DNA from 3 places in the Kitasatospora sp. NPDC056273 genome. Region 1 is predicted to be linked to each of the others. Evidence: riboswitches for the same ligand, from Rfam matches in the RefSeq annotation. Region 1 holds a riboswitch; each other region holds the start of a gene.

Region 1 (9,975 bases):
CCTCAGCCACCTCAGCCAGGGCGGCGCGGCCGGGATGTCCTGGCTGGTCGAGCGCGAGTGCGGGATCGCCGCCCCGGCCCACCTGGTGCGCACCCTGCTGGACCGCTGGGTCGCGTCCGCCCCGGGAAGCCGGGCGTACCGGGACCTCGAAGAAGTGTGCTGAGTACCCTGGTGAGGTAACGCGTACACCGACGGAAGCGGAAGACATGGCGGAGCAGGCCGAGCAGCACGAGCACGAGCACGACGTGGAGGGGACGGCGGCCGAGGCGCCCGTGAAGGTGATCGGTGAGGAGCCCGACCTCAGCAAGGGCACCGCCCGCCCGATCACCGTCGTCGGCAACCCGGTGCTGCACCGCGAGGTCAAGGACGTCACCGTCTTCGACGGCGAGCTGTCCGCGCTGATCGACGACATGTTCCAGTCGATGTACGCCGCCGAGGGTGTCGGCCTCGCCGCCAACCAGATCGGCGTCGACCTCAAGGTCTTCGTCTACGACTGCCCGGACGACGAGGGCGTGCGCCACATCGGCCACGTGATCAACCCCGTGCTGGAGGAGTACCCGGCCGACCGCCGCCGCGTCCTGGACGACGGCAACGAGGGCTGCCTCTCCGTCCCGACCGCCTACGCCGAGCTGGCCCGCCCGGACTACGCCGCGGTCACCGGCGTCGACAAGGACGGTCAGCCGATCCGCGTCGAGGGCACCGGCTTCTTCTCGCGCTGCCTCCAGCACGAGACCGACCACCTCTACGGCACCCTCTACATCGACAAGCTGTCGAAGCGGGACCGCAAGGACGCCCTGAAGCAGATGGCCGAGGGCACCCCGAAGTACGCGACCGTGGCGAACGGCTGACGGTCCGTCGTACGCGAGGGCCGGGACACCGCTGGTGTCCCGGCCCTCGGCGTTCCGTGGGGCGGTCCGGTACGGGGGAGCGGCTCAGGACTCGCCGTGCTGGCCGCGGGAGAAGATGGTCGGGCTGCCGGGGAGCTCCGGGTTCGCGCCGAGGTGGTCGGCCAGGTCGCGCACCCCTTCGGCGAGCGAGACCGCCGGCCGGTAGCCGAGGCCCTGGAGCTTGGAGATGTCGCCGACCAGCCGGTAGGTGTCGTCCTCGATCTCCGGGATCACGCTGACCTCGGGCGTGACGCCGGTGGCCTCCCCGATCGTGTTGACGAGGTCGCGCATCGACGCCTCGGTACCGGAGCCGATGTTGAACACCTCGCCCAGCTCGGCCCGGTCGGCGATCGTCAGCAGCCCCTGGACCAGGTCGGTGACGTGGACGAAGTCGCGGGTCTTCCGGTCGATGTCGCCCACGATCTGGATGGGCTGGTGGTTGAGGTGCCAGCGCAGGAACCGGCCGACCTCGACCATCGCCTCGTGCGGGTTCTCGCCCGGCCCGTAGACGCAGAACGGGCGGCCGACCACCACCGGCAGACCGCAGGCGCGGTGGAGCGCCAGGCAGGTGATCTCGCCGCTGAGCTTCGACGCGCCGTACGGGACGAAGGGGCGGGTCGGGTGGTCCTCGTCCATGGGGAATTTCCGCGGAGTTCCGTAGACGGACGCGGACGAGACGTAGACGACCCGGCGGACGGACGCCTTGAGGAGGGCCTCGGCGAAGATCAGGGTGCCGAGTGCGTTGATCTCGAAGTCGAGGCGCGGCTGCGTCACCGACAGCGTGCCGTTCGCGTTCGCGGCGACGTGGAAGACCAGGTCGGCGTCGTCCACGGCCTCGGCGACGGCGTCGACCTCGCGGATGTCCAGCAGGTGCAGGGTGGTCCCGGACGGCGCCGAGATGCTCGTCGCGGTCCGGGCGTTGTCGATGATCGCCACCTCTTTCCCGAGAAAGAGAAGGGCGCTGGTCAGGTGCCTTCCGACGAAACCCAATCCGCCCGACACCAATACCTTGTCGTATTCTTCGAGCATATTATCGATATATCAAGCATCGAACATATTCGCGATCCGGGAATTCGGAATCGCGTCCGTCCGGGTGAAAATCAGGCGGACAGGTGTTGCCCCGGTTCGCGCTGTTACGGCGCGTGGCGCTCCGGTTCGTGGCGTTCCGGCTCCGTGTCGAAGGCGCGGAAGAGCGAGAGGTCGGGGGTGCGGCCGCGGATCGCGGTCCAGGCCTCGTCGAAGCCGCGCCGGACCCCGGCCGGCGGCCACGGGGCGGGCCGCAGCTCCGGGGGGAGGAGCGGGTCGAGCTCCAGGGCGTGGGTGAAGGCCTCGGCCAGGCGCAGCGCGGTGGCGACGAGTTCGACGGAGCCGCGGTCGGGGCCGAGGGGTTCCTCGGCCAGCGCCTCGGCGAGGGGCCGGTAGGCCTCGACCGTCCCGGCCGCGGGCCAGAGGTGCTCGGCGGTGGCGGCGGGGCCGGTGAAGCCCCGGCCGGTCAGGCGGGTGGCCTCCGCCGTGACCAGGTAGGCGTCGACGGTCGCCGCCGAGGCCTCGGCGGCGAGTTCGTCGAGCAGGTCGTGCGGGCTGACGTAGGCGCCGGGCGCGAGCGGGGCGGCGCCGAGCCGGGTCAGCGCGGTGCGCAGGGCGTCGCGTTCCGCCCGGTGCCGCTCGGGGACGGAGAAGGTGTAGAGGCGCCAGAGCCCGTCCCAGGGGGCGCGCCCGGCGTCCTGGGCGTAGGCGAGTGCGACGAACCGGACGTCCAGGTCCGAGCGGAGCCGGCCCGCGTCGGTCAGGACGAGCCGGCCCTTGCGGCCCCGCCCCTCCTGCCGCAGGACGCCCGCCGCCTCCAGCCGCCGTACGGCCAGCCGTACCGGCTGGTCGGACAGGCCGGCCGCCGCGGCGACGTCGTAGACGTAGTCGAGCGGGGCGGTGCCCTGCGGGTCGAAGCAGGCCTCGACGACCGTGCGCGGCGCGGGTCGGTACGGCGCGGCGTTGTCTGCGGACACGGGAGACCTCGGTTCTCGATCACGGGGCCCGGGGCTGGGGCCGTCCGGTCAATGTGCCACATCCGGCACGCGGGAGATCAGGCGCCTTCCCAGGGGTAGCCGTGGCGGCGGAAGGCCGAGGCGATGGCCGCCTTCCCGCCCTCGACGTCGTCGTCGAAGAGGACCCGGCCGACCGGCGACTCGATCCGCACCTTGCCGCCGTGGCGGAAGACGCCGCCGACCTGGTCCCGGGTGATCACCCGGCTGTCGTCGCCCTCGACGACGGTGATGCTCTCGTCCGAGATGCGCAGCGTGGCGGCGTGGTAGGTGACGAACATCCCGACCACGAGCCCGACGGCGGCGAGCGCCACCGGTCGGCCGATCACCATGGCCGGGGAGGTGAACGAGCCCAGGAAGCGCACGGTGTCCGCGTAGGGGATCGGGTGCCGGGCGGCGAACTGGAGCAGCCACGGGACGGCGAAGCCGAGGCCGGCGCCGACCGCGCCGCAGAAGGCCCAGATGACCACCTTGGTGTCGAGGGGCATCCGGAGCTCGGTCACGGCGGACTGGGCGCCGGTATATTTCGTCATGCGTACGACCGTAGCAGATTCGATAGATTTGGGGGTGTGGCCGGAGGCGCTCCGGGACGGGGCGGCGGCCCCGGTGTCACGTTTCCGACGGCTCCCCGGTCCATCTGTCGGGCGCGGTGGCCGCAGTCCGCGCCGCCGACCGAGAGAGGGGACATGACCATGGAGACCCTGACCGTCCGACGCGTCATCGCCGCACCGATCGAGGACGTGTTCGACTGGTGCGCCACCACCACCAACTACACCCGCTCCCCGCTCATTCTCCGGGCCCGCCTGGCCCGGCCGGGCGCCGGTGCGCCGTACGGCGTGGGGGCGGTACGGGTGCACACCTGGGCGATCGGCTGGTTCCGCGAGCGGGTCACCGCGTACAACCGGCCGTACGGCTTCGACTACACGGTCGAGCGCAGCCTGCCGCCGTCCCGGCACGAACTCGGCCGGATGACCTTCACCGAGGTCCCCGGCGGGACGGAGGTCGCGTGGACGACCACCTTCCAGGTCCGGCTGCCCTTCGGCGCGGCCCTCACCCGGGCCCTGGCCAAGCCGGTCATCGCCCACACCTTCGGCCGCATCCTCGCCGCCGCCGACGCCGACCTCACCGCCGGCCGCCGGCGGGCCGGGAACGGCGACGCCGGGTGACGGCGGCGGGCAACGACAGAGGTGCCCCGCACGGCCGAGCCGTGCGGGGCACCTCTGGTGTTTCGTGTGCTTCTTAGAAGTCGTCGTCGAAGGCGACGGAGCCCTCGACGGCGACCTGGTACGCCGAGACGCGGCGCTCGAAGAAGTTGGTCAGCTCCTGGACGTTCTGGAGCTCCATGAAGCCGAACGGGTTCGTCGACCCGTAGCGGATCGGCAGGCCCAGGCGGGCCAGGCGCTGGTCCGCCACGGCCTGCAGGTACTCGCGCATCGAGGCGGTGTTCATGCCGGGCAGGCCGTCACCGCACAGGTCCTGGGCGAACTGGAGCTCGGCCTCGACGGCCTCCTCCAGCATCTCCGTGACCTGCTTGGCCATCTCGTCGTCGAAGAGGTCGGGCTCCTCCTCGCGGACGGTGTCGACCACCGACATCGCGAAGTCCATGTGCATGGACTCGTCGCGGAACACCCAGTTGGTGCCCGTGGCCAGGCCGTGCAGCAGGCCGCGCGAACGGAACCAGTACACGTAGGCGAAGGCGCCGTAGAAGAACAGGCCCTCCACACAAGCCGCGAAGCAGATCAGGTTCAGGAGGAACGCGCGGCGGTCCTCCTTGGTCTGCAGCGAGTCGATGTGGTCGACCGCGTTCATGTACTTGAAGCAGAACTGCGCCTTCTGGCGGATGGAGGGGATGTTCTCCACCGCGGCGAAGGCCGCGTTGCGGTCCTCCGGGTCGGGCAGGTAGGTGTCCAGCAGCGTCAGGTAGAACTGGACGTGCACGGCCTCTTCGAACAGCTGCCGCGAGAGGTACAGGCGCGCCTCGGGCGAGTTGATGTGCTTGTAGAGGCTCAGCACCACGTTGTTGGAGACGATCGAGTCGCCCGTCGCGAAGAACGCGACCAGCCGGCCGATGAGGTGGCGCTCGCCCTCGCTGAGCTTCGCCAGGTCGGCGACGTCGGAGTGCAGGTCCACCTCCTCGACGGTCCAGGTGTTCTTGATCGCGTCCCGGTACCGGTCGTAGAACGACGGGTAGCGCATCGGGCGCAGGGTCAGCTCGAAGCCGGGGTCGAGCAGCATCTTGCGGTCTTCGGGGGTGGTCACTGGCAGGCCTCGCAGGACTCGGGGTTCTCCAGGGAGCAGGCGATGGCGGCTTCCTGCTCCGGGGTGAGGGAGGGGGTGTTCACGGGCACCGGTGCCGGCGCGGCGGCACGGGCGGTGCCGGACGCGGCCTGGGCGATGCGGGTGGCCGGGCGCGAACGCAGGTAGTAGGTGGTCTTCAGACCGACCTTCCACGCGTAGGCGTACATCGAGCTGAGCTTGCCGATGGTCGGCGCCGCCATGAACAGGTTCAGGGACTGGCTCTGGTCCAGGTACGGCATGCGGGCCGCGGCCAGGTCGATCAGCGCGCGCTGCGGCAGCTCCCAGGCCGTCCGGTACAGCGAACGGACCCCGGCGGGCAGCCAGTTCAGGTCCTGGACGGAGCCGTTGGCGTCGCGCAGGGCGTCGCGGGTCTGCTGGTCCCAGACGCCGAGCTCCTTGAGCTCGCGCACCAGGTACGGGTTGACCTGGAGGAACTCGCCGGACAGCGTCTCGCGCTTGAACAGGTTGGACACCTGCGGCTCGATGCACTCGTACACGCCGGCGATGGACGCGATGGTCGCGGTCGGCGCGATGGCCAGCAGCAGCGAGTTGCGCAGGCCGGTCTCGGCGATCCGGGCGCGCAGCGCCGTCCAGCGGTCGGCCCACTGCGGGGCGGCCGTCGGGAAGTGGTCGATGTGCAGCTCGCCGCGGGCGGCGCGGGTCTCGCCGTACGCCTCGTGGCGGCCGAGCTGCTCGGCCAGGTCGGCGGAGCGCTCGTACGCGGTGAGCATGATGCGCTCGGCGATCAGCGTGGACAGGCGGGCGGCCTCGGCGGAGTCGAAGTCGATCCGCAGCTTGAAGAAGACGTCCTGGAGGCCCATCACGCCGAGGCCGACCGGCCGCCAGCGGGAGTTGGAGGTGCCGGCCTCGGTGGTCGGGTAGAAGTTGATGTCCACCACGCGGTCGAGGAACGTCACGGCCGTGCGGACGGTGGCGTCGAGGCGCTCCCAGTCCATGGCGCCGAGCAGGTCGTCGACGGTGGCACCGGGGGCCACGTGGGCGCCGAGGTTGACCGAGCCGAGGTTGCAGACGGCGGTCTCGGAGTCGTCCGTGACCTCCAGGATCTCCGTGCACAGGTTGGAGGAGTGCACGGTGCGGCCCGGCAGGGCGGTCTGGTTGGCGGCGCGGTTGGAGGCGTCCTTGAAGGTCATCCAGCCGTTGCCGGTCTGCGCCAGGGTGCGCATCATGCGGGCGTACAGGGTCTGCGCCGGGATGGTGCGGACGGCCTTGCCGGCCAGCTCGGCCTTGCGGTAGGCCTCGTCGAAGTCGGCGCCCCACAGGTCGACCAGCTCCGGCACGTCGGCCGGGGAGAACAGCGACCAGTCCTGGTTGGCGTTGACCCGGCGCATGAACTCGTCCGGGATCCAGTGCGCCAGGTTGAGGTTGTGGGTGCGGCGGGCCTCTTCGCCGGTGTTGTCGCGGAGCTCCAGGAACTCCTCGATGTCGGCGTGCCAGGTCTCCAGGTAGACGCAGGCCGCGCCCTTGCGGCGGCCGCCCTGGTTGACGGCGGCGACCGAGGAGTCGAGGGTGCGCAGGAACGGCACGATGCCGTTGGACTTGCCGTTGGTGCCGCGGATCAGGCTGCCGCGCGAGCGGATGCGCGAGTAGGACAGGCCGATGCCGCCGGCGTGCTTGGACAGGCGGGCGATCTGCGCGTAGCGGTTGTAGATCGAGTCCAGGTTGTCCAGCGGCGAGTCGAGCAGGTAGCAGCTCGACATCTGCGGGTGCCGGGTGCCGGAGTTGAACAGCGTCGGCGAGGAGGTCAGGTACTCCAGGCGGCTCATCAGGCCGTACAGCTCGGCCACCTCGCGCACCGACTGCTCGGAGTCGCCGACCGCCAGGCCGCAGGCGACGCGGAGCAGGAAGTGCTGCGGGGTCTCGATCACCTTGCGGGTGATCGGGTGGCGCAGCAGGTAGCGGGACTGCACGGTGCGCAGGCCGAAGTACTCGAAGCGGTCGTCGCCGGCGGTGTCGATCAGCGCGTCCAGGGCGGCGGCGTGCTTGGCGACGAAGTCCGCGGTGGTGTCGCCGATCAGGCCCTCGGTGTGGCCGACGGCGATCGAGGCGGAGAAGGACACCGAGCCCTGGCTGTTCGCCTCGTCGACGATCTCCAGCGCGAGCAGGCGGGCGGCCAGCTTCGAGTACTGGGGGTCCTCGGCGATCATCGACGCGGCGGCGTCCACGGCCAGCCCGCGCAGCTCGGCGAAGTCCGAGCCGGCGTGGCGGCCGCGCAGCGCGGCGGCGGCGACATGGCCGGGGTCGACCTCGGTGAGGTCGGTGCTGCGGTCGGTGAGCAGCCGCAGCAGCGCGCCCCCGGGGTCGGAGACCGTCGGGTCGGTGAAGGCGGTACCGGAGCCCTGGGCGGGCAGGGTGGCTGAGGCAGCGGTGGTCAAGGCGCTCTCTCCTGGCGGCGATCGGCGGCGGTGCTCGGGGGGCCACCGGGCCGATCTGGGCAGGGGAGCACGGCGCGAACGCAAAAAAGCGTCGCGCGAGGTGACTCCCCGGCCCGCCCGCGAGGCCCGGAGGGGTACTGCTGGTGCCGGCGCGGCCTCTGCGGGAGGGCCGTGGCGCACGCCGTCGGCAGGTACTCGGACTCGCGGGGTGCGGCTGCTGGAGCCGCCCGCTCACCGCTGCGGGGCAGTCCCGGATTCGCACCGGGTTCCCCTGCATCGACAGCAGAAGCGAGCATACATGTTGTGCCGCCGGACTGCGGCGGCACCATATGTTGTGCCTGTCGTGTCGCGGATGTGCGTGGGCCGGGCGGCCGGTCAGTGCTTCAGATAGACCTTGTACGTGCTCGAATCGCCGGTCGGCGAGGTGAATTGGGCGACCAGCCGGTAGTGTCCGGCGGCGCCCAGGGCCTCGCCCAGGGCCCGGTCGGTGGCCCTCGGCGCGGTGCTGTCGAGGACGACCATGGTGAACCAGCCGTCCCGGATCGCGGCGACGCTGCCGTCGTCGCCGTGGTGCTCGACGCCGGCCCCGTCGCGGTAGTCGGTGCCGGCGCGCGCGGAGACCCACTGCTCGGGCTTGGAGACGCCGCCGAGGTAGTACTCGGCGAGTCCGTCGACCTCGGTGAGGTAGCGGCCCTGGGGCTCCGTGTGGACCCGCAGGACGGCCAGCAGGCGGCCGGAGTCGGGCCCGTTCTGGTAGCGCAGCGCGGACTGTTCCAGGCCGAGGGCGAGCAGGGCGACCCAGACCAGGATGCCGAGCTGGGGGTGGCGGAAGTGGGCGCCGACCAGCCGGGTCAGGCCGACCCCGGCGAGCGGGGCGGCCAGCAGCATGCCGTAGCCGAGGTGGCGGAACAGCGCGCCGGAGGTGCCGGTCCACAGGTGGGCGGCGGGGACCAGCAGGGCGGTGGCGGTCAGGACGGCCCCGAGCAGGGCGCGCCGGCCCCGGGTGGTGGGGAGGGGCTCCTTCTCCGGCGCGTCGTGCTCGGGCATCTGTTCGCGGCGCGCGTAGGCGATGGTGCCGGCCACCGCGAGGACGGTGAACAGGCCGGCCCACTGGAGCGTGCCGAGCAGGACCGAGCCGGCCGAGCCGGGGGCGTTGCCGCGCGAGGGCGACCACCCGGCGACCTTGCCGAGGGTGCCGTACGGGAGCAGCAGGACGAGGGTGCCGAGGGCCGTCAGCAGTGAGCGCAGGGCGGCCGGGCCCACCCGGTGGTACGGCCGGGCGCAGGCGAAGGCGAGGGCCACCAGGGCGGGGACGGCGAAGGCCGCGGAGTAGGCCGTGGCGCAGGCCAGCGCCGTGGGCGGGGCGGCGAGCAGGGCCAGGGCCGGATGGCGGCCGGCGGTGAACACCGTGGTCCAGGCCGCGAGGGCGACCAGCAGGACGGCGAGGGACTCGGGCGCGGCGTAGAAGCCGACCACCACGGTGGACTGGAGGACGGCGTACCCGGCGATGGCGCAGATGGCGACCCGCTCGTTGAACAGCCGCCGGGTCAGCGAGTACAGCAGGACCGTGGTGAGCAGCGCGAAGCCGAGGCTGAGCAGCCGGGTGCCCCAGATGCCGTTGGCGTCGGCGGCGGCGCCGGCCAGCGGCGGGTAGAGCCAGGGCGAGCCGTGCACCCGGTCGACCAGGTCGGTGGTGACGGGGTTGCCGTGCAGCAGGTGGGCCAGCTGCTGGCGGCCGGCGACCATGGCGGCGGCCTCGTCGGGGTGCGCGGCGGCCAGCAGGCGCAGCGAGAGGGCGGCCTGGACGGTGAGGACGGCGCCCAGCAGGCCGCGGGCGATCCACCGGCGCCGGGGGCTGGTGCCCGGGTCCCAGCCGATCGCGGGGACCCGCGGGATGGTGTAGGGGGCCAGCTCGACGCCGTCGGGGTTGTCGACCGATACGACAGGGCGGGGCCCGTCGGGGCTGTCCACCGCCACGGCGCCGGGCCCGTCCGGGTCCGGCTCGGCGGCCGGGTCGTGGGCGGAGCGGCCGTGCGGGACGGGGGAGAACTCGGACTCAGTGCTCATCAGGGGTTCCGGATGTCGAAGCCGTAACGGGGGTCGGACACGCGCTGCTTGAACGCGGCGAGGGTGTCCGGCACGGCCTCGACCCGCCAGTCCGCCCGCTTGACGATGTTGAACCAGACGAAGCCGACGATGTCGTCGTGCGCCTCCAGCCCGGAGAACAGCTGGTCGATGTCCGCGTGCTGGCGCTTGCCCTGCTCGGAGGCGGTCTCGCTGATGAAGAAGGGCTTCTGGGAGAAGCCGCGGATCTCGGCCATGGTCGGGCCGTAGAGCGCGTCGAAGGTCTTGGGCCCG
Region 2 (9,975 bases), on a different contig from region 1:
GCGGCCTGGAGGGTCGCGGTCAGGTGCAGTCGGGCGAGCGCGCCCTGCGGGCGGCGGGCGCGGATGGTGTGCCCGCCGGTGGTCTCGGCGGGGGAGCGGCGGCCCTGGGCGCCGTGCCCGGTGCCCTTCACGGTGAACAGCCGCGTCCGGTACGGGTCGCCGGCTGCGACCGGCGCCGACTCCCGTGTAGGGGCCGGGTGTTGGGCCGGTACGGGCGGCTGCGCGGGTGCCTCGGGGCCATCGGAGGCGGGGTCCTCGGGGGAGGGCGCCTCGGGCGCCTCGGGGCCGCCGTCGGACGGCTCGGGCGCGCCGCCGCCGTCGGGGCCGCCCCCGTCCGGGCCGCCCTCCGGCCCGTCGCCGTCGTCGCTGCCGCCACCGTCGCCGTCCGGGCCGGGCCCGTCGTCCTCGGGCTCCGGCTCCTCCTGCTGGGCGTGCTCCTCCAGCGTCCGGTCCAGCTGCTCCTCGTCCAGCCCGGGCGCGTCGAAGGGGTTGCGGCGACGGCGGTGCGGCAGTGCCAGCTGGGCGGCCTTGCGGACGTCCTCCTCCAGCACCTCGGTGCGCCCGTCCCAGGCGGCCAGCGCGACGGCGGTGCGGGCCATCACGATGTCCGCGCGCAGCCCGTCCACCTCGAACGCGGCGCACACGGCGGTGATCTGACGCAGCGCCACATCGGTCAGCTCGACCTTGGGCAGCAACTCCCGTGCGGCGGTGATGCGTTCGGCGAGCGCCCGCTCCTCCTCGGCGAACCGCGCGGCGAATCCGGTCGGGTCCGCGTCGTACCCGAGCCGGCGGCGGACCACCTCGGCGCGCTCGGCCGGGTCCCGGGTGGCGGCGATCTCGACGGTCAGCCCGAACCGGTCGAGCAGCTGCGGCCGCAGCTCGCCCTCCTCCGGGTTCATGGTGCCGACCAGCAGGAACCGGGCCGCGTGCCGCACCGACACGCCCTCGCGCTCGACGTACGAGCGGCCCATCGCGGCGGCGTCCAGCAGCAGGTCCACCACGTGGTCCTGGAGCAGGTTCACCTCGTCGATGTAGAGCACGCCGCGGTGCGCCCGGGCGAGCAGTCCGGGCTCGTAGGCCTTGACGCCCTCGGCCAGCGCCCGCTCCAGGTCGAGCGAGCCGACGATCCGGTCCTCGGCCACGCCGACCGGCAACTCCACCAGCTGGGAGGGCCGTTCGGAGGAGGACGGGGAGTCGTGCGGCCCGTCCGGGCACTGCGGGTCGGGCGCGGCCGGGTCGCAGGCGAAGCGGCAGTCGTCCACGGTGGCGATGGACGGCAGCAGGCCGGCCAGCGCGCGCACCATGGTCGACTTCGCGGTGCCCTTCTCGCCGCGCACCAGCACGCCGCCCACGGCCGGGGAGACCGCGTTCAGCAGCAGTCCGAGCCGCAGGTCGGCCATGCCGACGATCGCGGTGAACGGATAGCGGACGTCACTCATGCCGTACCCCAGTCCTGTCGTGCCTGACTCTGTGATCGTGCCCGGCCCTGCTGCCCCGCCCGGTTCGGCGGTCCTGCCCAGCCCTGCGTCCGTGTCCGGCTCATGCGTCACTCCCAGGGGCCCCGGGCGGGAGGAACGGCAGCGATCCGGCCGCCGGCACCCCGCCCTCGATCAGCTTCCACAGCGCGTCGGTGTCCGCGTGCTCCTCGATCAGGTCGCCCAGCCGGTCCAGCCGGGCCTCGCGCGCCGCGGCGAAGGAGGTGTCCGGCGCCGGGACGAACGCCCGGCCGGACAACTCGGCGACCTCGCGCAGGAGTTCGCGGCGGAACCCGTCGTTCTCCAGCGCGCCGTGCCAGGTCGTGCCCCAGACCGGGCCGACCCGGCAGCCGTCCAGGAAGGGACTGCCCCCCTCCACGGTCACCACCCCGTGGTGGATCTCGTAGCCCTCGACCCGCTGCCCGAACGCCTCGCCGACCGGCCGCGCCAGCACCTTCTCGACGCCGAACCGCACCCGCGTCGGCAGCAGGCCGAGGCCGTCGACGGCGCCCGCCTTCGACTCGACCTCGTCCACGATCGAGTGCGCCAGCATCTGGTAGCCGCCGCAGACCCCGAGGACCGGCAGTCCGGCCGCCACCCGCGCTTTCAGGGCCGGCTCCAGGCCGCGCTCGCGCAGCCAGGCGAGGTCCGCGACGGTGGCCCGGGTACCGGGCAGCACCACCAGGTCGGCGTCGGCCAGCTCCTCCGGCCTGGTCGCCCAGCGGACCAGCACGCCCGGCTCCTGCGCGAGCGCGTCCATGTCGGTGAAGTTGGACAGCCGGGGGAAGCGCACCACGGCCACCCGCAGCACGTCCGCGCCGAGCGGCCCGGGCCCGTCCGCCCGGTCCGCCACGGTGGACAGGTCCAGCGAGTCCTCGGCGTCCAGCCAGAGCCCGGGCAGCATCGGCAGCGTGCCCAGCACCGGACGGCCGGTCAGCTCGTGCAGCATCTCCAGCCCGGGCGCCAGCAGCCGCGCGTCGCCGCGGAACTTGTTGACGAACCAGCCCGCCACGTGCCGCTGGTCCTCCGCCGACAGCAGCGCCAGCGTCCCGTACATCGCCGCGAAGACCCCGCCGCGGTCGATGTCCCCGACCACCACCACCGGCAGGGCGGCGGCCGTGGCCAGGCCCATGTTGGCGATGTCGCGGTCGCGCAGGTTGATCTCGGCGGGCGATCCCGCGCCCTCGCAGACCACCACGTCGTAGCGGCCGCGCAGGTCGGCCAGGCACTCCAGGGCGCGCTCCAGCAGGACGGGCTTGCGCTCGCGGTAGTCCAGCGCGCCGACCTCGGCCACCGGCCGGCCGAGCAGCACCACCTGGCTGCGGCCGTCCGCGCCCGGCTTGAGCAGCACCGGGTTCATCGCCGCCTCCGGCTCCACCCGGGCGGCCTGCGCCTGCATCGCCTGGGCGCGGCCGATCTCGGCGCCGTCGGCGGTGACGAAGGAGTTGAGCGACATGTTCTGCGCCTTGAACGGCGCGACCCGTACGCCCTGGCGGGCGAGCCACCGGCAGATCCCGGCCGTCACCACGCTCTTGCCCGCGTCCGAGGTCGTCCCCGCGACCAGCAGTGCGTTGCTCATGCCCGTCCCCTCTTCTTCAGCAGTGCCCGCAGCAGGACGTGCCCCGCGACCGTCGTACCCAGCGCCAGTGCGCCCACCCGCCGGGAGAGCGCGCAGGCCCGCTCGATGTCGTCCACCGTCACCGGCCGCAGCTCCGCGCCCAGGACGGGCCGGTGCTCCACCCGCTCGCCGTACCGCAGCGTGCCGCCCAGTCGGACGCCCACCGCGCCGGCGAACGCCGATTCGGCCTGGCCCGCGTTCGGGCTCGGGTGCGCGGAGCCGTCGCGCCGCCAGACCCGCCAGGCGGTCCGGGGCTCGGGGGCGGCGGCCACCGTCAGCAGCGCCGTCAGCCGGGCGCCCGGCCAGCCCGCCACGTCGTCCAGCCGGGCCGAGGCCCAGCCGAACCGGGCGTAGCGGGGCGAGCGGTGGCCGACCATGGCGTCCAGGGTGTTCACGGCGCGGAAGGCCAGCAGGCCGGGGGTGCCGGCCAGGGCGCCCCAGGTCAGCGCGTTCACCACGGCGTCGGCGGTGTTCTCGGCCACCGACTCGACCACCGCCCGGGCGATCTGCTGCCCGTCCAGCGCGCTCGGGTCCCGCCCGCACAGGTGCGGCAGCCGCTCCCGGGCGGCGGCGAGGTCGCCGGCGGCCAGCGAGCGGCCGATGGTGCGGGCCTCCCGGGTCAGCGAGGTGCCGCCGAGCACCGTCCAGGTCGCGGCCGCCGCCAGCGCCGCCCGGCCCAGCGGGCGCCGGCCCACCGTACGGTCCAGGGCGAACGCGCCCGCCGCGACCGCGCCCACGCACAGCGCGGTGTACCCGGCCCCGGCGGCGCGGTCGTCGCGCCACAGCCGCCGCTCCAGCCGGGTCGCGGCGCTGCCGAAGAAGGCCACCGGGTGGCCCCGGCGGGGGTCGGCGAAGCGGGCGTCGGCGGCGTAGCCCGCGGCGGCGCCGAGTGCGAACACGGCGGCGCGGGCCAGCGGGCGCGAGGCTCGGGTCAGCGGGCGCGGAGCGGGGGAAGGCGCGCGCGGGGTCATCGGCCGCACGGCGGAGGGCAGCTCGGAGTCCGGCCGGGCGGGGCAGCCTGCATCGCGTGCGTGTCCTCACTCAGGGTCCGCGCCCTGGATCGACGTGACGGCGGCGAGAGTCTCCTGGCTTCCGGGTCGAACGCACCCCCGGAGCCTTCCAGCGGCCGTCGACGGCCCGCCGTGGCGATGTTCCGAGCGTGCTCCCCGGTGACAGTGGCGGGACCGCGCCGGACTTCCACCGGCTTCCTCTCCATGCCTCCGTTTGGCCCCAGGATCCCATCACGGGCCCGAACCGGGAGTCAACCGAGGTCACGGAGGGGTTGGTCACACGGGGACGCCGCTGACGCCCGGTCGGATCGCCCGGCGCGGCCCCGCCCCGACCCCCGCCACCGGCACCCCCTGAGTACCGCCCTGAGCACCCCGGGAGCGCCCGCCGGGTGACCCGGACGGCCCAGCCCGGTGGCCGGTCGGGCGGAGCGCCGGTGAACTGGGGCTCGAACACCGTCCGGTCCGTGAAGAACGTCCGTGAACAACGTCCGTGAACAACAGAGCGGGGAGCGAGATGCGTTGGGGAACCGCCGCCGTCGTGGCGGCCGCCGCGGTGGGGGCCGCCGTGCTGGTGGTCGGCCGCCGGGCCTCCGAGCGGATGGTCCGTCCGGTGACCGCCGTCCAGGAGTCCGGGCCGGTCCAGGTCCGCGCCCTCGCCGCCGGCCGGGTCACCTTCACCCGCGGCCCCGCGAGCCTGCGCCCCGGCCGCTGGGCGGTGGAGTGGGCGGACGGCGGGCACGCGGTCGTCGAGGAGGTGCTGCACGCCGACGAACAGGGCGTCACCCGCCGACTGGTCCGCGCCGACCGGGGCACCCTCGTCCCCGGCACCGAGGTCCGCTTCACCCCGCGGGTCCACCTCGGCGACCCCACCGAGGCGCTCGGCCTCGCCTTCGCCGACACCACCGCCGACGGCGAGCTCGGCGCCCTCCCCGCCTGGCGGCTCGACGGCAAGCGCGGCACCTGGGTGATCCTGGTGCACGGCCCCGGCGACGACCGCCGGCAGACCCTCCCGGTGCTCCCCGTCCTCGACCGGCTCGGCCTGCCCGCCCTCGCCGTCACCCACCGCGGCGACCGGGGCGCCCCCGCCTCCCCGGACGGGCTCAGCCACTTCGGCGAGACCGAGTGGCGCGACATCGAGGCGGCGGTACGGCTGGCGCTCGACAGCGGCGCGGGCAAGGTGATCCTGTACGGCTGGTCCGTCGGCGCGACCATCGTGCTGCAGACCGTGGCCCGCTCCGCCTGGTCGCACGCCGTCCGCGGCCTGATCCTCGACTCGCCCGTGCTCGACCTGCCCGCCTCCGCCCGCCGGGACGCCGCCCGGGCCGGCTTCCAGGGCGTCGCCGCCGAGCTCGGCGCCCTCGCCGCCGAGGGCCGCACCGGGGTCGACCTCGCCGACTTCGGCCGCATCGCCGACGGCACCGACCTGCGGGTGCCGACCCTCCTCCTGCACAGCCCCGAGGACCGGATCGCGCCCTTCGGCACCGCCGAGAAGCTGGCCGCCGCCCGCCGCGACGTGGTGAGCCTCCAGCCCTTCCCCGGTGCCGACCACGCCACCCTCTGGAACACCGCCCCCGACCGCTACACCGAACTCCTCCGCCGCTGGCTCACCCCGCTCCTCTAGGGGCTCAACCACCCCCCCTGTGCGCGAGGGCGTTTTCGGCTGGTCCCCGCCGCTTTTCCCGGTGCGATTCCCCCCGTCCGAGAATGAACGTTCCTCCCATTCCTCCGGGCCCGCGTGAAAAGTCGGCCCGGCCGACTTCCGGTGCGGCTCGATCCCGATCACGCCGCCCACCATCCGTCCGGATTCGGGCTGGACAGTCCTGCCGGGCGTCGCCGGGCCGAAACGCCCCCGTACGGGCCCCTCGGCTGTCAGGAGCAATATTTGGCCCGGCCCCTTACCCCCCACCCGTACGCACGGTGACCGCCCGAGCATTCCGGGCAACCGGCCCGCCCTCTGTGGCATGGGCAGGTCACACGTTTCCGGCCAGGCGGTTTGCCGTTGTTGCCCGATCTTGCGGAGGTGCCACCGGCGGTCGCCCGGTCGTACGGACAACCGGATGTGACAGAAGGCCGGTACAAGGGGAAGACTGCTCGACGTGACGTCTCGGAACCCGCGCGACCGTGATGCCCCGCTCCCGCCGACGATCGGTACCGGTGCGACGGTGACCCGTCTCCCCGGAACGGCCCAACGGCCCGCCGGTGGCAGGCCGGGCGGGGCGGGAGTCCCCCGTAACGCAGTACCCCGGCGACGAGGGCCCGCTCCGGCTCCCGGGCGGGGCAGGGTTCCCGTGCCGGAGGGCTTTCCGGCACCCTCCGAGCTGGCGCCGCTGGCCCGCCGGATGCTGGTGGACGCCGTCCGGGTCGCCCGCTGGGCCGGTGAGCTGGCCGAGGTCGACAAGCGCGGCGAGCTGCTCCCGGACGACGCCCGCGCGGCGGGCCGGGCCCTGGCCATGACGGTCGGTGCCGCCGCCAAGGCCTGGGGGCAGGCGCTGCTGGTGGGCCTGGTGGAGGCCCGGGACGGCGGAGCCGGCCCCGGCTGGCGCCTGCACGCCTGGGAGCACGACGACGAGGCCGTGGTGCGCGGCTGGTCGGCGCTGTTCGACGCCTGGACCCTGCTCGCCCCGGTGCCGCCCGCGGCGCTGCGCGGCGTCTTCGCCGTCCTGGCCGGGCAGGCCGTGGACCAGGCCCCGCAGCTGCTCTCCTTCCTGCACCTGGTGGACGGTCCGGTCGCCGAGAGCGAGCTGCTGGAGCTGCTGCGCCGCGGCCTGGACGAGCGCCGGGTCGGCACCGGCCTCGGCGGACCCGGCCTGTCGCCGGTGCCGCACGCGGCCTCGGCCGTCTCCGCCGTCCGCGGCACCTGCCGCGCGCCGCAGATCGACACCCCGGCCGCGCCCTCGGACGTGGCCGCCGTCCTGGACTGGATGCTGGACGGCCTGGCGGCCGTCGGCGCCCTGGTGCGCAGGAACGACGCCGCGGAGCTGTCGCCGCTCGGCCACTGGGCGGTGCGGGCGAAGCTGGAGGAGATCTGCACGGTCGCGCAGACCGCGGCCGGGCACATCGAGCAGAGCGCCTTCGAGCTGCTGAACGCCTGCGCGGACTACTCGCCGGGCCCGGCCCGCGCCGAGTTCCGGGCCTGGGTCGCGGCCCGTCCGGCCGACCGGGCGGTGGGCGAGCTGCTGGACGCCGCCCAGGGCGACGACGCGCTGGTGCGCGGGCTGGCCTTCGAGGCACTGCGGGTGGCCGGCGGACCGGCTGAGCAGGCGGTGCGCGCGGCGGTGGACGAGCCGGTGCTGCGCCCGTACGCGCTGCTGTGGCTGGCGGAGCGCGCGGACGAGGGCGTCGCCCCGGCGGACGTGCTGGGCGCGGAGGACGCGGCCTGGCTCTGGGTGGACACCGCGGCCGCGGTGCTCGACCACGGCGAGACCGAGCTGCTGGTGGGCCACGTCGAGGGCGCCGCGGCGGGCGACCCGGTCCGGCTGTTCGCCCGGGCCCGGCAGTCCGGCCACCCGCGGGCGGCCTCGGTGCTGACGGCGGTCTCGAGCGTGCACCCGGACCCGGGCGTGGCCCGGGCGGCCCGCCGCTCGGCGTTCAGCGTGCACACCGGCGGCGCCTGAGCCGCACGGGCGCACGGGAACACGGGCGCACAGGAACACGGGAACACGGAAAGGGCCCGGAACCACCAGGTTCCGGGCCCTTCCCCATGTCGGTCGTGGGACGGCTCAGCCGAGCCGCGACTCCGCCCGCCGGGCGCGGACGTCGCCGACCTTCTGCCCCACCTTGCGGCGGATGACCAGCAGCGGCGCCATCGCGGCGAGCGTGATCTGGGCGAACGCGCCGACGTGCATCAGGCTGTCGCCGCCGGGCAGCCCGGTCGCCCAGGCGGCCAGGCAGCCGATCGCGACGACGACCCAGCAGAGCGTGGCGGTGGCCAGCAGCCCCTGCGGCTTCGGGTACTCGATCCGGCTGACCATCAGGTACGCGGCGCCGAAGATGGCGAGCAGACCGGGCAGGAACGGCGGGTCGAGCAGCACGATGGCGATCACCGTCATCGCGCCCATCGGGCAGGGCATGCCCTGGAACACCCCGGGCCGCATCTTGACGGCCGAGAAGCGGGCCAGCCGCAGGACCACCGCGAGCAGTACGGTCAGCGCGATCAGCGCCGACAGCTTGCTGTTGGAACCCGGGGAGACCATGCCCCAGACCGCGACGAAGTAGGCCGGCGCGATGCCGAAGCTGATCAGGTCCGCGAGGTTGTCCAGTTCCGCTCCGAGGGCGGAGGAGCGCAGCTTGCGCGCCACCAGCCCGTCGAAGAGGTCGCACATCGAGCCGATCAGCAGCAGCGTGACCGCGGTGGCGGCGCTGTGCCGGTCCGGAGCGGCGTCCGGGTTGGTGATGTGCGGGACCAGGACCCCGGTGGTGATCGAGTAGATCGCCAGGAAGCCGCAGACGGCGTTCCCCAGGGTCAGGAAGTCGGCCGTGGACAGGTGCTGGGGAGAGCGCGGGGCACGCAGCTCGCGGTCCCGTGCCCAGCGGCGGCGGCGCAGGGCCGTCTCCTCGTCGTCCAGGCCGACGATTGTCTCAGGATCAGTCACGGTCAAGGCGCGTCACCCCGGCTGTGGTCTTCTGGCCGACCTCGACGCCGACCTCGACGCCGGCCGGCAGGTAGGTGTCGACGCGGGACCCGAACCGGATCAGACCGATCCGGTCGCCCTGCTCGACCTTGGTTCCGGCGTCCACGTACGGCACGATGCGGCGGGCCACGGCCCCCGCGATCTGGACCATCTCGATGTCGCCGAGCTCGGTGTCGAAGTGCCAGACGACCCGCTCGTTCTGGTCGCTGTCCTTGTTGAACGCGGGGACGAAGCCGCCCGCGACGTGCTCGACCGACGTCACGGTGCCCGGCAGGGGCGTGCGGTTGACGTGGACGTTCAGCGGGCTCATGAAGATCGCGACCCGGGTGCGGCCGTCCGGCCAGGCGTCGATGCTCTGCACCACGCCGTCGGCGGGGGAGATCACTCTGCCCGTGCCGATCTCACGCTCGGGGTCGCGGAAGAACCACAGCATGCCCGCGCCGAGGGCACAGGCGGGTACCGCAGCCAGGGCCCACTTGCCGCTGCGCCGGGTGAGGGCGGTGGTCACGGCGGCCGTGGCGAGGGTGGGGACGAACCAGGGGGTGGCTCCGCGCGCGATGGTCACGCGGGGTCGCCGACCGGCCGTCGGGGCTGCGAGGGCATCGCGGTCCGTGACGGAGGTGTGAGGGGACGGGCTGATGGGCATCGAAGACCTTTGTCGCGGGGGATCATGGCCGCTGGACGGGGGCCACCGCGGAATCGGTAATAGAGGGACGGCTTGCTGTCCCGGTGGATGCTATCGGGAGCAGACGGTGGGTGGGCAACCCGCCTGCTCGTTCACGTGTCCGGTGGCGGCGCGTGTGCGCGTCCACTCCTACGACCGTAGCTCGGCCCGGTCCGGTTCCCAAGGGACCCGACAGGGCTGGTGACTCTTGTCTCAACGGGTGCGCGGACGGAACCCGGCGGACGAAACGGCCGTAGCGGCCGGAAGCGGGTGTGCGGAAGCGGCCGCAGGGCGCGTCGTTGCAGCTGTACGCCCTGCGGCCGCTTCCGGCGGGCCGTGCCGGACCCAGGCGGACCAGGCCGGGCCCGTGACGGGGCACGGCCCCGCGCCGGGACGGGCCCGCACGCCCGTCGACCGGCGGTTCGAGGGGGCCGCCCGGCGACGGGGTGCGTCGGCGGGCGGCCCGGGGGTCAGTCGGCGATCCGGTACTCCTCGAGGAGCCGGCGTCCGACGATCATCTTCTGGATCTCCGCAGTACCTTCACCGATGAGCAGCATCGGGGCCTCGCGGTAGAGGC
Region 3 (9,975 bases), on a different contig from region 1:
GGGCTGCGACGCCCACCCCACGACGGGCATGAACCTGCTGCACAACGCCGGCTTCACCACGACCGGCACCGAGCACGACGGACCGGCCTTCATCTGCCGGCTCGGGACCGGGACCTTCAACGGCGGCGCCCAGTACCCGACACCGGCCGAGGAGCCGTGCGTCAACACCCCGCAGGCCACCGCGTACTGGTCGTACTGGATCGCCGAACCCGGCCAACAGGCCTGGTCCTACAGCCGGTTCGGGGCCGGCACGCAGAAGCCCGAGCCCGGCGAGGTCGAGGCCTGGGTCTACGGCGGCACGGACATCGGCGGCACCAGCGGGGCGCCGAACTTCACCCCGGACTCCGTCCGCGCCAGGAACGGCGGCCCCTCGCCCTCCGCCTCCCCGTCGGCGTCGCCCTCGCCCGCGGTGGCCCTGAGCGCGCCCGCGGGGAGGAAACCCGACGCGGCCAAGGGGAGCGCCTACCTCACCGACCCGTCCCGCCTGATCGACGGCCACTACTACGAGGGCTTCCCGGCCTTCGCCGACTTCGGCCTGACCATCGACGGGGCCTACGCCCTCGCCGCGACCGGCACCGACGACGCCGCGCTGCGCCGGATCGTCGACTTCCTCGACCAGCAGGGCAAGGACGCGAGCGAGCGCACCGTCAACGACTGGACCGCGATCGGCACCGAGTACGCCGGCGGCGGGTCCATCGGCAAGGAGGCGCTGCTCGCCGAGGCCGTCGGCCGCAACCCGCGGGACTTCGGCGGCCACGACCTGATCGCCGCCCTCGCCGCGCTGGTGTGCGCCAAGGCCGACGCGACCACCGGCTGCGCAGCCCCGGGCAACTACGCCTACGCCACCTCCGTCTTCTCCCAGGCGCTCGCCGTCATGGCCCAGCTCCGGGCTGGGGAGTCCACCAGCGTCGCCCCCGCGATCGCCTACCTGAAGGGCCTCCAGCACCCGGACGGCTCCTGGCCGAGCCTGATCCCCGCCACCGGCGACTCCGACGTGGACAGCACGGCGATGGCCGTCATGGCCCTCGCCCTCGTCCCCGGGGACGAGGCCGCCCGGGCGGTCGACCAGGGGCTCGGCTGGCTCGCCGCGCGGCAGCTGCCCGACGGCGGCTTCCCCGGCGCGTCCGGCGACTCCACCAACTCGGCCGCGCTGGCCGTCCAGGGCATGACGCTGCGCCAGGCCGCCTACGGTGGACAGATCGCCAAGGCGCTCGACTTCCTCGCTGGGCAGCAGAACGGCGACGGCGGGTTCAACGTCGCGGCCGCCGGGCAGCGGGGTTCGGACGTCCGCGCGTCCACGCAGGTGCTGGGCGGTGCCACCGGCATCTCCTTCGGGACGCTGTCCCGCGACCTCGCGGGCACGCCGACGCCTACTCCCACCGGGACTCCGACCACCACCCCGACGGGAACGCCCACCCCGACGGTCAGTCCCACCGGGACGCCGACCGGCACCCCGGCGGGCTCGCCCACGACGACCGCGCCGATCCCGGCCACCGACACCCCTTCGTCCGGCGGCATCGACACCCCGAAGGGTGACAGTGCCGCCGGGGCAGGGGGCGTGACGGTGCGGACCGGTTCAGGCGGCCTGGCCAGTACCGGAAGCCAGGTACTGGCACTGACGGCGGGGGCCGGTGCGCTGACCGCGCTCGGCGCCGGGGCCGTCCTCGTCGCCCGTCGCCGCACCGCGGCCGCCCCGGGGCGTCACCGGTGAGCCGGGGGCTCGGCACGCGCCTCGCCCGGCTGTCCGGGGCGGCGTCGCTGACCTTCGCCCTCGCCTTCGGCGGCGTCGCCGCGGGCACCGCCCCGGCCGCCGCGACCCCGTTGCCGATCGAGCAGTGCACCACCACCTCCGGTGCCGTACTCGCCGTGGACTTCGGCACGTGGGGCGGCCCGCTGCTGCGCTCCTGCGGGACCACGCCCACCACCGGGTTCACCCTGCTCAACCAGGGCGGCTGGAAGACCACCGGCACCGGGCACGACGGCCCGGCCTTCATCTGCCGGATCGGCTACAGCGGCTTCCAGGGCGGCAAGCAGTACCCGACGCCGGACCAGGAGAAGTGCGTCCTGACGCCCCCGGCCACCGCGTACTGGTCGTACTGGCACGCCGATCCGGGCCAGAACGAGTGGTCCTACAGCCAGCTCGGCGCGATGCTCTACCAGCCGAAGCCCGGCAGTGTCGACCTGTGGATCTTCGGCGGCACCAACGTCGAGGGCACCGAAGGGCGTCCGACTTTCTCGCCGGACAGCGTCCGGGCCCACAACTCGAGTCCCGGCGGGCAGCTGGCCGACCCCGGCCAGGGCACGACGGGCGGCTCCGGCGGAGCGGCGGGCGGTTCCGGTACGACAGGCGGATCCGGTACGACGGGCGGCAGCGGCTCCGGCTCAACCGGCGGCACTGGCTCAACCGGCGGCCGGGCCCCGGCCCCCGCCGCACCCCAGCCCGGCGGAGCCCGTCCGCCCGCGTCCGCCGCGACCCCGGGGACGGACCCCGCCGCCACCCCCGGGGACGGCGTCGCCCCGTCGGGCGTGCCCGACCCCACGCCGGTGCCGGCCGAGCCGTCCACCGCCCCGCCGACCGACGCCCCGAGCGACCAGTCGACACCGCAGACGGCCGCGGCCGAGGCCGGGCCCACGTCCGCGGCAGCCGTGCCCGGCGGGGTGGTGGACGCCAACCCGGTGGCCGACGCCCCGCACGACTCCGGGTCGATGGTCCCCGCCGTGCTCGGCTCGGTCCTCGTCGTGGCGCTGGGTGTGGCCACGGTGGTGGCCGCCCGGCGCCGCCGCCGACGGGCCGAGTGATCCGGTGGGCACGCTCGACAAGCGCGAGTCCGGCTCCCCGCAGCGCGCCCCCGGGCGGGCCGCGGGGGGCCGGCGCATCCCGCGTAACCTCCACCCGCTGGCCTGGTGGGCCTGGGCGCTCGCCCTGGCGACGGCGGCCAGCCGCACCACCAACCCGCTGCTGCTCCTGCTCGTCCTCGCCGTGCTCGGCTTCGTGGTCACCGCCCGCCGCAGCGAGGCGCCGTGGGCGCGCGGGTTCACCTACTACCTGTGGCTGGCCCTGACGGTGGTGGCGATCCGGGTGGTCTTCCGGTGCGTCTTCGCCACCGGTGTCACCCCGCACGACCACCTGCTCTTCTCCCTGCCGCACATCCCGACCCCCGCCTGGTACGCGGGCATCGAGATCGGCGGCCCGGTCTCGCTGGAGGCCACGCTCTCGGCGGCCTTCGACGGGCTGCGGCTGGCCTGTCTGATCTGCTGCATCGGCGCCGCGAACACCCTGGCGAACCCCAAGCGGGCGCTGCGGGTGCTGCCCGGGGCCCTGTACGAGCTGGGCGTCGCGGTGACGGTGTCGCTCAGCGTCGCGCCCCAGCTGGTGCAGAGCGTCCAACGGGTCGCCCGGGCACGGCGGTTGCGTGCCGGGCGGCGCAAGGGCGTCCGCGCCCTGCGCAGCATCGTGGTGCCGGTCCTGGAGGACGCGCTGGAGCGTTCGCTCAGCCTCGCGGCCGCGATGGACTCGCGCGGCTACGGGCGTTCCGGCACCGCCTCGCGCCGCTCCCGCCGGCTGACCGGCGCGCTGATGCTGCTCGGCATGTGCGGCCTGTGCGCCGGGGTGTACGGGCTGCTGGACGGGACGGCCCCGGCCGCGCTCGGCCTGCCCGCCTTCCTCGCTGGTGCCGTGCTCTGCGTGGCGGGCCTGCTGCTCGGCGGGCGGCGGGTGCGGCGCACCACCTACCGGCCGGACCGCTGGCGGGCCGCCGAGTGGGGCGTGGCCGGCTGCGGGGTGACCGCCGCCGTGCTGCTGTTCGCCACCGTCGGCTACGACGCCACCGACCTCAACCCGTCGCTGTACCCGCTGACCTGGCCGACTCTGCCGCTCGTCCCGGTGCTCGCCCTGCTGCTGGCGGGGGCGGCCGGGATCGTCTCGCCGCCGCCCGGCCGGACGCCCGGACCCGCCGCCGGGCCGGGGCCGCGCCCGGCCGCACGTCCCGATGCCGCTCCCACCGACCGCACCGACCGCACGACCTCCGAGGTGAGCACGTGATCCGATTCGACCGGGTCGGCGTGGTGTACGACGGCGAGAGCACGCCCGTCCTGCGCGACGTCGACCTGCACATCCCGGAGGGCGAGCTCTGCCTGGTGGTCGGCCGCACCGGCGTCGGCAAGTCGACCCTGCTCGGCGCCGTCAACGGCCTGGTGCCGCACTTCACCGGCGGCACCCTGCGCGGCCGGGTCACCGTGGACGGCCGCGACACCGCCCACCACCCGCCGCGCGAACTCGCCGACGTGGTCGGCGTGGTCGGGCAGGACCCGCTGGCCGGCTTCACCACCGACACGGTGGAGGAGGAACTGGCGTACGTCATGGAGCAGTTGGCGATCCCGCCGGAGACCATGCGCAAGCGGGTCGAGGAGACCCTGGACCTGCTCGGCCTGGCCGACCTGCGCCACCGGGCCCTGTACGAGCTCTCCGGCGGCCAGCAGCAGCGCGTCGCCATCGGCTCGGTGCTCACCGCGCACCCGCGCGTCCTGGTGCTGGACGAGCCGACCTCCGCGCTCGACCCGACCGCCGCCGAGGAGGTGCTGGCCGCGATCACCCGGCTGGTCCACGACCTCGGCGTGACCGTCCTGTTGGCCGAGCACCGCCTGGAGCGGGTCGTCCAGTACGCCGACCGGGTCGCCTACCTGCCCGGCGACGGGACGGTCGTGCACGGCCCCCCGGCCGAGGTCTTCCGGGACACCGCGATCGCGCCGCCCGTCGTCGACCTCGGCCGACTGGCCGGCTGGCGGCCGCTGCCGCTGTCCGTCCGGGACGCCCGCCGGGCCGCCGCGCCGCTGCGGGAGCGGCTCACGGACCTGCCGGTTCCCCCGCCGCGCCGGGCAGCGGTGGCGGGGGAACCGGTGCTGGAGGCGACGGGGGTCGTCGTCCGGTACGGGCCGGTGGCCGCCGTCCGGGACGTCCGGCTGGAGCTGCGGGCGGGCGAGGTCACGGCGCTGATGGGCCGCAACGGCTCCGGCAAGTCCTCGCTCCTGTGGGCGCTCCAGGGCTCCGGGCCCCGCCAGGGCGGTAGCGTGAAGGTCACCGGCGCCGGGGGCGGCCCGGCCGCGGACCCCAAGCGGCTGCCCGCGGCCCGGGCCCGGCAGCTGGTCGGGCTCGTCCCGCAGACCCCCACCGACCTGCTGTACCTGGAGACGGTCGCCCAGGAACTCGCCCAGAGCGACCTCGAAGCCGACGGCGTCGGCGGGCCGACCGCACGGCAGGTCCTCGACCGCCTGGCTCCCGGGATCCCGGACGGCACCCACCCCCGGGACCTCTCCGAGGGGCAGAAGCTGGCCCTCGTCCTGGCGATCCAACTCGCCGCCGCACCAAGGGTCGTGCTGCTGGACGAACCCACCCGGGGGCTCGACTACCAGGCGAAGGAGGCGCTCACCGGCATCGTGGACGCCCTCGCCGCCGAAGGCCGTACGGTCGTCGTCTCCACCCACGACGTCGAGTTCGTCGCCTCCGCCGCCGACCGCGTCGTGGTGATGGCCGAGGGCGAGATCGTCGCCGACGGGCCCACCGCCGAGGTCATCGTCGCCTCGCCCACCTTCGCCCCGCAGACCGCCAAGATCCTCGCCCCGCTCGGCTACCTGACGGCACGTCAGGTCGCGGCGGCCGTGGAAGCGGTGGAGGCCGCCCGGTGACCGCCGTCCGGATCCCCGGCCGGGCCCGCGTCGTCGTCGCCCTGGCCGCCTTCATCGGGCTGGTGGCCTTCACCTGGCCGTTCGTCGTCGCGCCCGGGCGGTTCGGCTCCAACTACGCCCCGCCGCTGATCTTCGGCGCCCTGCTGGTCCTGGTGCTCGCCGTCGTCGTCGCGGAGATCTCCGCGGGCGGCATCGACGCCAAGGCCCTCGCCATGCTCGGCGTCCTGTCCGCCGTCAACGCCGGACTCCGCCCGCTCGGCGCCGGGACCGCCGGAGTGGAGACGGTCTTCTTCATCCTGGTGCTGGCCGGCCGGGTCTTCGGCCCCGGCTTCGGCTTCACCCTCGGCTGCACCTCGCTGTTCGCCTCCGCGCTGCTCACCGGCGGCGTCGGCCCCTGGATGCCGTACCAGATGTTCGGCTGCGCCTTCGTCGGCATGCTCGCCGGACTGCTGCCGGGGGCCGGGCGGCGCTGGGAGGTGCCGCTGCTGGCCGGGTACGGGGCGTTCTCCGGCTACCTCTTCGGCTTCCTGCTGAACCTCTCCTTCTGGCCGTTCTCCACCGACCCGAACAGCTCGATCGCCTACCTGCCGGGCCTGCCCTTCACCGAGCAGTGGCACCGCTACCTGCTGTTCGACCTGGCCACCTCGCTCGGCTGGGACACCGGCCGCGCCGTCACCACCTTCACCGCCGTGCTCGTCGTCGGGCCGGCCGTCCTCACCGTCTTCCGCCGCGCGGCCCGCCGCGCCAACTTCGAGCCCACGGTGCGCTTCGAGGCCCCGCCCGGCCCGCACGCCCCATCCGGCCAGGACGCCACGCCCGGCCCGGACACCACGGCGGGGCCGCCGACCGCCGCGCGGCCCACCGGCCCGGCGCACCCCTGAACCGAAAGGCCGACCATCGTGCCCAAGCCCGCGAAGCACCGGACGATGACGCTGGACGGGGTCGTCGTCGTCGTCCTGACCCCGGAACAGCACGCCGCACTGGAATCCGCCCGCCGCCAGCTGGGCGGGGCGCAGGCGCAGGTCGCCAGGATGAGGTCAGACCTCCAGCGGGGACGGCGGCTGCTGGGCGAAGCCGAACGGCTACTGGCGGGCATCCCCGCCGACCAGCGCGCGCGACTGGACGCCCGGCTGGGGCCGGGACGCGGCCTGACCGGACTGCTCGCGGACATCCGCGCCGCCCTGCCCGGCACGCCGGACACCCCGACGCGGACCTGACCACCGGCCCCGCGAGCCGTGGTGGCGTCCCACCATCCGGACGGGTTCCGAGATTCCCGCGCCGGGCCCGGTGTTTTGCCCCTAAGCTGACGGCGCAGCTGGTTCGCCCTGTCCGCCAGGCAGGGCGTCGCAAGAGGGAACCCGGTGACGCCTTTCGACTGGCCAGTCCGGGACTGCCCCGCAGCGGTGAGTGGGAACGACCGCCGTCATACGCACTGGACCCGGGACGGGTCTGGGAAGCGACGGCCAGTAGGTGTCCGCCCTTCACGGGACGGACGCGCCCGCGAGTCCGAAGACCTGCCACTGCCCGCCCGCGGACGACCCGCGCGCGGCTATCCGGTGACCTCGTGGGCGGGTCGGCGACCATACCAGGCGGACCAGGCCCGTACGTTCCCGTGACGGCCGCCGCCGGGTACGTCATCCCTTCGCGCCCTCGTGCCGTCTCCGGGTACCTGAGGAGAACAGACTCGCGAAGGAGAGTCCCTTGACCACGAAGTCCGCAGCCGCGGCGAGCGTCGCCACCGCGTACGGCTACCCCCGCCAGGGCCGGGGCCGGGAGCTCAAGAAGGCCATCGAGGGCTACTGGAAGGGCTCGGTCACCGCCGAGGTGTTGCTGGCGACCGCCGCCGACCTGCGCCGGGGGAACTGGCAGCAGCTCGCCGACTCCGGCGTCGAAGAGGTCCCGACCGGTGACTTCTCGCTCTACGACCACGTGCTGGACACCACCGTCGCCGTCGGCGCGATCCCGCCCCGGCACCGGGCCGCCGTCGAAGCCGACCCGCTGGACGGGTACTTCGCCATGGCGCGCGGCAACCAGGACGTCGCCCCGCTGGAGATGACCAAGTGGTTCGACACCAACTACCATTACCTGGTGCCGGAGTTGGGGCCGGACACGGTGTTCACGGCGAACCCGGCCAAGGCGGTGGGCGAGCTGCGCGAGGCGCTGCTGCTCGGCCACGCGGCCCGGCCGGTGCTGGTCGGGCCGGTCACCTACCTGCTGCTCGCCAAGCCGGCGCCCGGGGTGGCCGCCGACTTCCAGCCGATCACCCTGCTGGACCGGCTGCTGCCCGTCTACGCGGAGCTGCTGGCCGGGTTGCGCGCCGCCGGCGCCGACTGGGTGCAGCTGGACGAGCCCGCGCTGGTCCAGGACCGCACCCCGGCCGAGCTCAACGCCGCCGCCCGCGCCTACCGCGAGCTGGGCGCCCTCACCGACCGGCCCAAGCTGCTGGTCGCCAGCTACTTCGACCGGCTCGGCGACGCCCTGCCGGTCCTGGCGAAGGCCCCGATCGAGGGCCTGGCACTGGACTTCACCGGGCCGGCCGCCGCCAACCTGGAGGACCTCGCCGCCGCCGGCGGCCTGCCCGGCAAGCGACTGGTGGCGGGGGTGATCGACGGGCGCAACATCTGGATCAACGACCTGGAGAAGTCCCTCACGACCCTGGCGACCCTGCTGGGCCTCGCCGACACCGTCGACGTCGCGCCGTCCTGCTCCCTGCTGCACGTGCCGATCGACGCCACCCTCGAACGCGACATCGACCCGCAGATCGCCCGCTGGCTGGCCTTCGCCAAGCAGAAGGCCACCGAGGCGGCGCTGCTCGCCCGCGGCCTGCGCGAGGGCACCGGCGCGATCGCCGCCGACCTCGCGGCCAACCGGGCCGACCTGGCCTCCCGCGCGGGCTCGCCGATCACCCGCGACCCGGCGGTGCGCGCCCGGATCGCCGCCGTCACCGACGCGGACGCCCGCCGCGCCCAGGCCTACCCGCAGCGGGCCGAGGCCCAGCGCGCCCGGCTCGGCCTGCCGCTGCTGCCGACCACCACCATCGGCTCCTTCCCGCAGACCACCGAACTGCGCGTCGCCCGGGCCGACCTGACGGCCGGTCGGATCGACGGCGCCACGTACCGGGAGCGGATGGAGGCCGAGGTCCGCGAGGTCATCGCGTACCAGGAGAAGGCCGGACTGGACGTCCTGGTGCACGGCGAGCCCGAGCGCAACGACATGGTCCAGTACTTCGCCGAGCAGCTCACCGGCTACCTGGCCACCCGGCACGGCTGGGTGCAGTCCTACGGCACCCGGTACGTGCGCCCGCCGGTCCTCGCCGGGGACATCTCCCGGCCGCACCCGATGACCGTCGACTGGTTCCGCTACGCGCAGGGCCTGACCGACCGCCCCGTGAAGGGCATGCTCACCGGCCCGGTCACCATGCTCGCCTGGTCCTTCGTCCGCGACGACCAGCCGCTCGCCGACACCGCCCGCCAGGTCGCCCTCGCCCTGCGCGACGAGGTCGTCGACCTCGAGGCCGGGGGCGCCGCCGTCGTCCAGGTCGACGAGCCGGCCCTGCGCGAGACCCTCCCGCTGCGGGCCGCCGCCCGCCCGGCCTACCTGGACTGGGCCACCGAGGCCTTCCGCCTCGCCACCTCCGGCGTCCGCGCCGACACCCAGATCCACACCCACATGTGCTACGCCGAGTTCGGCGCCATCATGACGGCGATCGACGACCTCGACGCCGACGTCATCTCCCTGGAGGCCACCCGCTCCCACATGGAGGTCGCCGGCGAGCTGGCCGAGGCGGGCTACCCGCGCGAGGTCGGCCCCGGCGTCTGGGACATCCACTCCCCGCGCGTCCCCAGCACCGAGGAGGCCGTCTCCCTGCTGCGCGCGGGCCTGGCCGCGATCCCGGCCGAACGGCTCTGGGTCAACCCGGACTGCGGACTGAAGACCCGCGGCTGGCCGGAGACCCGGGCCTCGCTGGACAGCCTGGTCGGCGCCGCCCGCCTGCTGCGCGCGGAGCTCGCCGGCTGACGCGGCCGGGCGGGAATCCTCCGCCGGTTCGGTACGCCCGCCACGGCATGCGGGCCGCGTCGCGGCGCGGCCCGCATGCCCGTTCAGCCGGACCGGGGCAGGCCGAGGTTCTGGTAGATCTCGGTGGTGACCGTGGAGAAGTTCATGGTCATGAAATGCAGCCCGGGCACGCCTTCGGAAAGCAGCCGCCGGCACATGGCGGTGGCGTGCTCGATCCCGATCGAGCGCACGGCGGCGGGATCGTTTTGCTGTTCCAGCATGCGGTCGGAGAGGGCC

What was found. Region 1 has a riboswitch for cobalamin ahead of ACFCY1_RS34120 (ribonucleoside-diphosphate reductase subunit alpha). Riboswitches for the same ligand answer to the same signal wherever they lie in the genome.
Region 2: linked by a shared signal. The riboswitch ahead of ACFCY1_RS03010 (cobalamin biosynthesis protein) and the one ahead of ACFCY1_RS34120 (ribonucleoside-diphosphate reductase subunit alpha) in region 1 are both predicted to bind cobalamin.
Region 3: linked by a shared signal. The riboswitch ahead of metE (5-methyltetrahydropteroyltriglutamate--homocysteine S-methyltransferase) and the one ahead of ACFCY1_RS34120 (ribonucleoside-diphosphate reductase subunit alpha) in region 1 are both predicted to bind cobalamin.

Annotation. Positions count from the first base shown of each region.
Region 1 is NZ_JBHJSJ010000057.1:1,253-11,227, forward strand. It holds gene ACFCY1_RS34085 (tetratricopeptide repeat domain-containing protein) at 1-163, shown strand, start outside; gene def (peptide deformylase) at 273-848, shown strand; gene ACFCY1_RS34095 (NAD-dependent epimerase/dehydratase family protein) at 933-1,916, opposite strand; gene ACFCY1_RS34100 (transcriptional regulator) at 2,021-2,890, opposite strand; gene ACFCY1_RS34105 (hypothetical protein) at 2,968-3,459, opposite strand; gene ACFCY1_RS34110 (SRPBCC family protein) at 3,619-4,092, shown strand; gene ACFCY1_RS34115 (ribonucleotide-diphosphate reductase subunit beta) at 4,166-5,161, opposite strand; gene ACFCY1_RS34120 (ribonucleoside-diphosphate reductase subunit alpha) at 5,182-7,593, opposite strand; cobalamin riboswitch at 7,786-7,920, opposite strand; gene ACFCY1_RS34125 (glycosyltransferase family 39 protein) at 7,993-9,684, opposite strand; gene ACFCY1_RS34130 (glycoside hydrolase family 26 protein) at 9,684-9,975, opposite strand, start outside.
Region 2 is NZ_JBHJSJ010000002.1:317,976-327,950, forward strand. It holds gene ACFCY1_RS03000 (putative cobaltochelatase) at 1-1,439, opposite strand, end outside; gene ACFCY1_RS03005 (cobyric acid synthase) at 1,540-3,054, opposite strand; gene ACFCY1_RS03010 (cobalamin biosynthesis protein) at 3,051-4,064, opposite strand; cobalamin riboswitch at 4,172-4,305, opposite strand; gene ACFCY1_RS03015 (alpha/beta hydrolase) at 4,618-5,724, shown strand; gene ACFCY1_RS03020 (hypothetical protein) at 6,392-7,717, shown strand; gene ACFCY1_RS03025 (phosphatidylcholine/phosphatidylserine synthase) at 7,823-8,701, opposite strand; gene ACFCY1_RS03030 (phosphatidylserine decarboxylase) at 8,688-9,380, opposite strand; gene ACFCY1_RS03035 (acyl-CoA dehydrogenase family protein) at 9,869-9,975, opposite strand, start outside.
Region 3 is NZ_JBHJSJ010000072.1:4,619-14,593, forward strand. It holds gene ACFCY1_RS37135 (prenyltransferase/squalene oxidase repeat-containing protein) at 1-1,711, shown strand, start outside; gene ACFCY1_RS37140 (hypothetical protein) at 1,708-2,799, shown strand; gene ACFCY1_RS37145 (CbiQ family ECF transporter T component) at 2,804-4,042, shown strand; gene ACFCY1_RS37150 (ABC transporter ATP-binding protein) at 4,039-5,682, shown strand; gene ACFCY1_RS37155 (ECF transporter S component) at 5,679-6,563, shown strand; gene ACFCY1_RS37160 (hypothetical protein) at 6,582-6,899, shown strand; cobalamin riboswitch at 6,999-7,202, shown strand; gene metE (5-methyltetrahydropteroyltriglutamate--homocysteine S-methyltransferase) at 7,384-9,699, shown strand; partial or broken gene metF (methylenetetrahydrofolate reductase [NAD(P)H]) at 9,783-9,975, opposite strand, start outside.